DNA from 2 places in the Peribacillus sp. TH27 genome. Region 2 is predicted to be linked to the other one. Evidence: riboswitches for the same ligand, from Rfam matches in the RefSeq annotation. Region 2 holds a riboswitch; the other holds the start of a gene.
The links. A riboswitch is a leader RNA that binds a small molecule or an ion and turns the genes downstream of it on or off. The one in region 2 is predicted to bind S-adenosylmethionine.
Positions count from the first base shown of each region.

Region 1: another riboswitch for S-adenosylmethionine. It lies ahead of JFU24_RS18640 (methionine ABC transporter ATP-binding protein); the one in region 2 lies ahead of mtnW (2,3-diketo-5-methylthiopentyl-1-phosphate enolase).

Region 1 is NZ_JAEKEV010000002.1:3,603,185-3,606,602, reverse strand. Features, by position in the region: gene JFU24_RS18645 (methionine ABC transporter permease) at 1-650, opposite strand, end outside; gene JFU24_RS18640 (methionine ABC transporter ATP-binding protein) at 643-1,677, opposite strand; SAM riboswitch class I at 1,858-1,970, opposite strand; gene JFU24_RS18635 (O-acetylhomoserine aminocarboxypropyltransferase/cysteine synthase family protein) at 2,088-3,398, opposite strand.
Region 2 is NZ_JAEKEV010000002.1:5,370,968-5,374,385, reverse strand. Features, by position in the region: gene JFU24_RS27335 (2-hydroxy-3-keto-5-methylthiopentenyl-1-phosphate phosphatase) at 1-620, opposite strand, end outside; gene mtnW (2,3-diketo-5-methylthiopentyl-1-phosphate enolase) at 627-1,859, opposite strand; SAM riboswitch class I at 2,037-2,189, opposite strand; gene JFU24_RS27325 (pyridoxal phosphate-dependent aminotransferase) at 2,314-3,418, opposite strand, start outside.

The sequences.
Region 1 (3,418 bases), 1.8 Mb from region 2:
GATGTAATCACATCTCCAATAATTTGAATAATGAAGACGATAATTAGTATAACAATCGTCGCTACAAGTGTAACGTCATTGTGAGTCCTTTGATAGCCGTCTAGATAGGCCAGATTACCAAGCCCGCCTGCACCGATAACCCCTGCCATTGCGGTATATCCAACCAATGCAATCGATGTTACCGTAATCCCTGAAATTAATGCTGGCATCGATTCTGGAAGAAGTACCTTCCAAATGATCGTGCTCGTTTTCGCTCCCATTGATTTAGCCGCTTCAATTACACCTTTATCGATTTCACGGAGGCCGATTTCAACCATACGTGCATAAAATGGTGCCGCCCCGATAATAAGGGCTGGTAAAGCAGCATCCTCACCGATCATAGAACCGACAAGCAATTTTGTGAAAGGTATGAGCAACACAATTAAAATAAGGAATGGAATGGAACGGAAAATATTAACGATAGCACTCATGGTCGTGTTAATTACCCGATTTTCCCACAAGTTACCTTTCCCTGTTAAAAACAGGACTAGCCCTAATAGTATGCCTATAAAAAAGGTTGCTAGTACTGAGATACTGGTCATATAAAGTGTTTCTTTTGTTGCTTCAATAATGTCTTCCCAATATACATTCGGTAATAATTCTTCAAGCATGAGTAATCACCTCCACGCCTACATGCTGTGCTTTAATGAATTCGATTGCGCGGAGCATTTCATCCTCATTGCCATCAAGGTGGATAAATAACGTTCCATATGAACCACTTCTAGTTTGAGATATTTTTCCTTGAACGATATTGACATCCAACTCAAAGTTACGTACCAGCCTAGTAATTAACGGACTCTCTGCATGATCTCCTACGAACGTCAATTGAATTACTTTTCCTGCTGGATAGCGTTCCAGCAAGTGTTCCATTGTTTCTTTTGTTTCTTCAGGCTCTGTTACCTGTTGAACGAAACGCTTCGTCATTTGTTCTTTCGGATTCTTGAAGACTTCCAGGACAGGTCCTTGTTCAACTACTTGACCACTTTCCATTACTGCAACGCGGTGACAAATTTTACGGATGACGTGCATTTCATGTGTAATCAAAACAATCGTTAGACCAAGACGCTTATTGATGTCCACAAGCAATTCAAGTATTGAATCGGTTGTCTGCGGGTCTAAAGCAGACGTCGCTTCATCGCACAGTAGCACTTTAGGATTGTTAGCAAGAGCCCTAGCAATCCCGACCCTTTGTTTTTGCCCTCCGCTTAATTGCGAAGGATATGCCTTTTCTCTTCCTTCAAGCCCAACTAACTTAATTAATTCATTCACACGCTTGATACGCTCATTTTTCGAAACCCCTGCAATTTCTAGAGGAAACGATATATTCTCCTGAACGGTTCTAGACCATAATAAATTAAAATGTTGAAAGATCATGCTGATTTCTTGTCGAGCTTTACGTAGCTTAGCACCTTTGATTTTGGAAATTTCTTTATCAGCCACCACAACGGATCCTTCTGTTGGTGTTTCCAATCCATTAAGCATCCTGATCAAAGTACTTTTCCCTGCTCCGCTGTAGCCAATAATACCGAAAATCTCGCCTTTATTTATTTCAACATTAACATTATTTACAGCCTTAATCGTGTCACTGCTTCCTTTTCCTGTTCGGAATAGCTTACTAACTTTTGTCAATGTAATCATTAATACTCACCTCTTTTATCCAATAAAACCTATGAACTTAGTTGATTTATCTTCATTATCAGCCTGTAAATATGATTTAAAACCGTTTTTCAATATTGCTATACATGTAAAGGTTTTCCCAAACTAAATAGAAAAAACCTTTCTGCATGAGCAGAAAGGCAGGTGAAAAAGCAGGCCTTTCTCTCATCTTCCAAAGCGATTAAACTTTGTGTGAATTGGCACCTTTCCAAGGAAATTTCCTTGTCGGTTGCCGGGTTTCATCGGGCACATCCCTCCACCTCTCTTGATAAGAGCTAATATATAGAATATTTGTACATCATTAAGTTCTTTAGTATGGAGAAATTTTATCATAGATAAAAAAGGAGCGCAATGTATAATATTTCTAGGAAAGAATGAACAGGTCTTTTTTATTAAACAGTTTTAGAAGTTAAGGAGACAATATTCGTCGCTTTTTCAATTGCCTGCTCTAAATCTTCTATTAAATCCTCTACGTTTTCAATACCAATCGATATGCGCACTTGATCAGCACTTACACCCGCTTTTGCTAAACCTACATCATTTAATTGTTGATGGGTCGTACTAGCAGGGTGGATAATTAAACTTTTAGCATCCCCTACGTTGGCTACATGCGACCATAACTCTACCGAATTGATAAGTTTTGCTCCAGCTTCGCGTCCACCTTGAATTCCAAAAGTCACAACAGATCCTGCTCCCTTAGGCAAATATTTATCCGCCAGCGCTTTATCAGGGTGACTTCCATTACTAGGGTGCGAAACCCAGTTCACAGCAGGATGATTTTCCAAATATTGAATAACAGACTTAGTATTCGAAAGATGCTCTTTCATTCTCACATGCAACGTTTCTAGCCCCAGCGTAAACTGGAACGCGCTTTGAGCACTTAACGTCGGCCCTAAATCACGAAGTAATTGCACACGAGCTTTTGTGATAAAGGCAGCAGGGCCGACTGCTTCAGAGTATACAATCCCATCGTAGCTTGGATCCGGTTCCGTAAAGCCAGGGTAGTTTGGTGAGTTCCAGTCGAATTTGCCCCCATCCACGATGATGCCTCCTAAGGTGGTTCCATTTCCCAAGAGCCATTTTGTAGCAGAGTGGATGACAATATCCGCTCCAAAATCAATTGGCCGGCAAAGGTATGGGGTAGCAAAGGTATTATCGATAATGAGTGGTATGCCCGCATTGTGAGCAATGTCCGCTACAGCCTCAATATCAAGAATCCTTAGACTTGGATTTCCAATTGTTTCCGCAAATATAGCCTTCGTTCTAGGCGTGATGGCTTTTTTGAAATTTTCAGGGTCATCAGGAGAGACGAACTTCACTTTTATCCCATATTTAGGAAGAGTATTTTCAAAAAGATTATACGTACCGCCATATAATGTAGAAGCGGACACTATTTCATCTCCTGCACCAGCAATATTTAGGATTGACAGTGTAATGGCAGCCATCCCACTTGCGGTTGCCAGTCCGCCGATACCACCTTCCAACAAGGCCATTCTTTCTTCGAAAACACTGACCGTAGGATTATGAAGTCGTGTATAAATATAGCCATTTTCCTTTAAGCCAAATAAATTTGCTGCATGGTCAGTATCTTTGAACAAGTATGCATTGCTTTGATAAATAGGCACTGCACGTGCACCCGTTTCATCTACTTGCAGACCCCCGTGAACACTCAATGTTTCGAAACGCAACTTTTTCTCTGCCATAAGATTTCTCCCCTTTTTCT
Region 2 (3,418 bases):
ACATCATAAAACGTTTCAAATCCTTGATGGGGAATCTCTTCTGTTCTGCACCTCTCAAGCAGTATGTCACGGGCGATTACAAAATCAGCCTGCTTTGCCGCTTCAAAATCAGTCACCGAATCTCCAATAACAATTTTATAATCATCTGCTTCTGTAATTTCCCTCATTATAGATGGCTTACAGCAACCACAATCATTGTTACATTGTTTATCACAAGTATGCGGCCACTCAATTAAGATCTTTTCCTGATTGAAATAAGCTCTGTTGCAATAAACACAATCTGAAGGCAATATATCATTTAAAAGCGGTTCAATAAAAAAGTCCATACCGCCACTTACAATATACAAAGGTATGTTCGCTTGTTTTGTAAAATCCACAAATTCGTTGAACCCTGGGCGAATGCCGGCTGTATCCTTCACATATTGAATAATGTCTTCCTTTAGGCTACTGTCAAGCAGGGAAAACATTTTCCCAACTCCTGTAGATATACTGATTTTTTGCTGAAGAACACCGTCTTTTAGCTCTTCCCATCCCGGAGGTGCAAATTTTTTCATGATAGCGATGATATTATCTGAGTTAGTAATTGTTCCGTCAAAATCACAAAAAATAATCGGTTTCATTATTCCTTACAAGCCTCCCCATAACTCAAGTGCTTTGCTTAGTGCTTCATCTTCATAAGCCGCATCAGATAATGCCTTGCCTGTAAGAACAGCTTCTACAGCAGAACGGAAAGCCTTTGCCCCGCCCTTTGCTCCGTCGGGATGTCCGTGGATTCCACCGCCTGCATTAATTACGCTGTCCTTCCCAAAATCCTTAATTAGATTAGGAACCATTCCCGGATGAATACCTGCTGAAGGAACCGGGAAGGCTTTTTTCCATGACGGCTCATCTTTCGTCAAAGCTTCAGCAATCGCTAATGTTTCCTCTTTCTCAAGTGCCACATTTCCATATGGAGAAGGGAATAGAGATAAATCCGCACCTGATAGTCTTACTAATTTTCCAAGCAATAACGCGTAGCTGACACCATAAAATGACGATGAAGCTACTGCTCCGCTATATGCAGGGTGAGCCATGATCGGTAGATTAATACGATCGTTTTCACGCAAAGCTTGAAGTACATCCAATCCATATGTATGAACGTTAAATAATAAGGCATCGGCACCTGCTTCTGCTGCACGCTCTGCCTTTTCTAATAATTCAAAAGTTTTACCTGATAGATTGACAGCATATAAAGTTCGATGGCCCGTTGTTTCATAGACTTCTTTCAAAATTTGTCTGCCCGTTCTTATTCTATCAATGAATGGGGTCTGCTCCTGATCGAAGAGAATCTCATCATCTTTTACCAGGTCGACTCCTCCTAATGCTTGTTGTTTCAGCTGCTCATTATGGAATAAGAGATCCCGTCCTAATACCCCTTTAAAAATACTCATCACCAGAGGCCGGTCCAATACGTTAATCTTTTCTCTTATACCTGTAATCCCAAATTGAGGTCCTGGAAAAGCCTTGTGTATATCGCCAACAAAATCCAAGTCAATCAGTTTGATTTCCCCATCCAATGACAATTTACCGAATACTGTCGTGAGAATAGCCGGTAAATCATTAGAAAAATTTCCCGACGGGTAGGCAATTTTTATCATCGAACGGTACACCTTACGATTGAAAAAACGGTTTGCTCTTTCTGCTTCAGGTAGAGGGGTGACGGAAACAACACGTCCTTTATGTTTCTCCAACTGCTTCTGGACCAAATGAGGCAGGTCCGTCCATGTTCCTACTGTCAAACCTAAGGCAATACTCTCGGCTTTTTTCTCATGTTCGCCATTGAAATCATGAATTAAATAAGTAGCGATTATCTCGCTCATCTGATCACTCCTATTAAACGTTAGTAAAGTCTTGAAGTCAGTATTCTAATATCTGGCTAATACGGTTTCCATAATTTTCCTATTACCTCGATATATGGAGAATGGAATCTTCGACTGTTAATCCATGTTAAAACAATAAAAGCCCCTTCATAAAGAAGAGGCTTTAAAAAAGCCATCTTCTTATCTCCCAGCTTATAGCTGCAAGAATTAGCACCGTGCCTTGTGGATTCCAAAAAAATCCGGCGAAGAATTCCGCCCCATTTCGCAATGGAATTACGGTCGGTTGCTGGGCTTCATAGGGCTAGTCCCTCCACCTGCTCAAAATAAGAAAACGCTGATATATTTAAACTTCAAGTATCAAAAGATTAAGAATTTATTTTGTATTCTGACAGGTAATCCATACTTTGTCAATAAGTTTTCAACAATTTAACGGTAGCTAACTTGGAATCTTCCACTATTCTCCAAATAAATTCAATGCGCGAATCCGTTCAACTGCTTCTTGAAGCCGTTCTTCAGAAGTAAGTAACCCCACCCTAACATATCCTTCTCCAAATTCACCGAATCCATTTCCAGCAGCAACAGCTACGTGAGCATGCGTTAATAAATAATCAGCAAAACTCTCGGACGTGAAACCTTCAGGAATCTTGAGCCATGCAAAGAAAGATGCTTTAGGAGCTTGGACATCCCAGCCGATGGAACGTAATCCATCAATAAAAACATTTCTGCGCCCTTCATATTTGTTCACTAATTCTTCTACGCAACTTTGTGAATCTAGTAACGCACTTGCCGCTGCTTCTTGAATTGCAGGGAAAAGACTTACATAAAGATGATCTTGCAACAGTTCAAGAGCTTCGATGACACTTTTATTTCCAACAGCGAAGCCCACTCTCCACCCTGCCATATTATATGTTTTAGATAAAGTATATATTTCGATACCTACATCTTTTGCCCCCTCTGCTTGAAGGAAACTAATCGGTTTTTTTCCATCAAATCCAATCGCTCCATAAGCAAAGTCGTGAACCACACAAATTGAATGTTCTTTCGCAAACGAGACGGTTTCCTCAAAAAAACCCTCAGTTGCTGATGCTCCAGTTGGATTATTCGGATAGTTCAAGAACATCATTTTGGCTCTTTCAAGGGTTTCTGTATGTATTTCTCCATAATGCGGAAGATAATCATTTTCTTCTGTCAAAGGCATGAATTCTGTTTTTGCTTGGGCTAAAACTACACCAGATAGATAATCAGGATAGCCTGGATCAGGTACCAGAATCGTATCCCCGGGATTCAATAAACATTGTGGAAGTTCGACAAGTCCTGCCTTTCCACCAAATAGAATAGCCACTTCACTATTAGGATCTAACTTGACACCATATTCACGTTCATAAAAGACAGTCGCAGCTTCTTTTAAGTATTGATGTCCTCGGAAAGGAGAATATTTATGATTTATTGTATTTTCTGCAGCAGTCTGCAAACTTTTCACAATATGCTCTGGCGTCGGCTGGTCAGGATTTCCCTGCCCTAAATTAATGACATCATGACCTTGCTCTGTAATTGCCTTA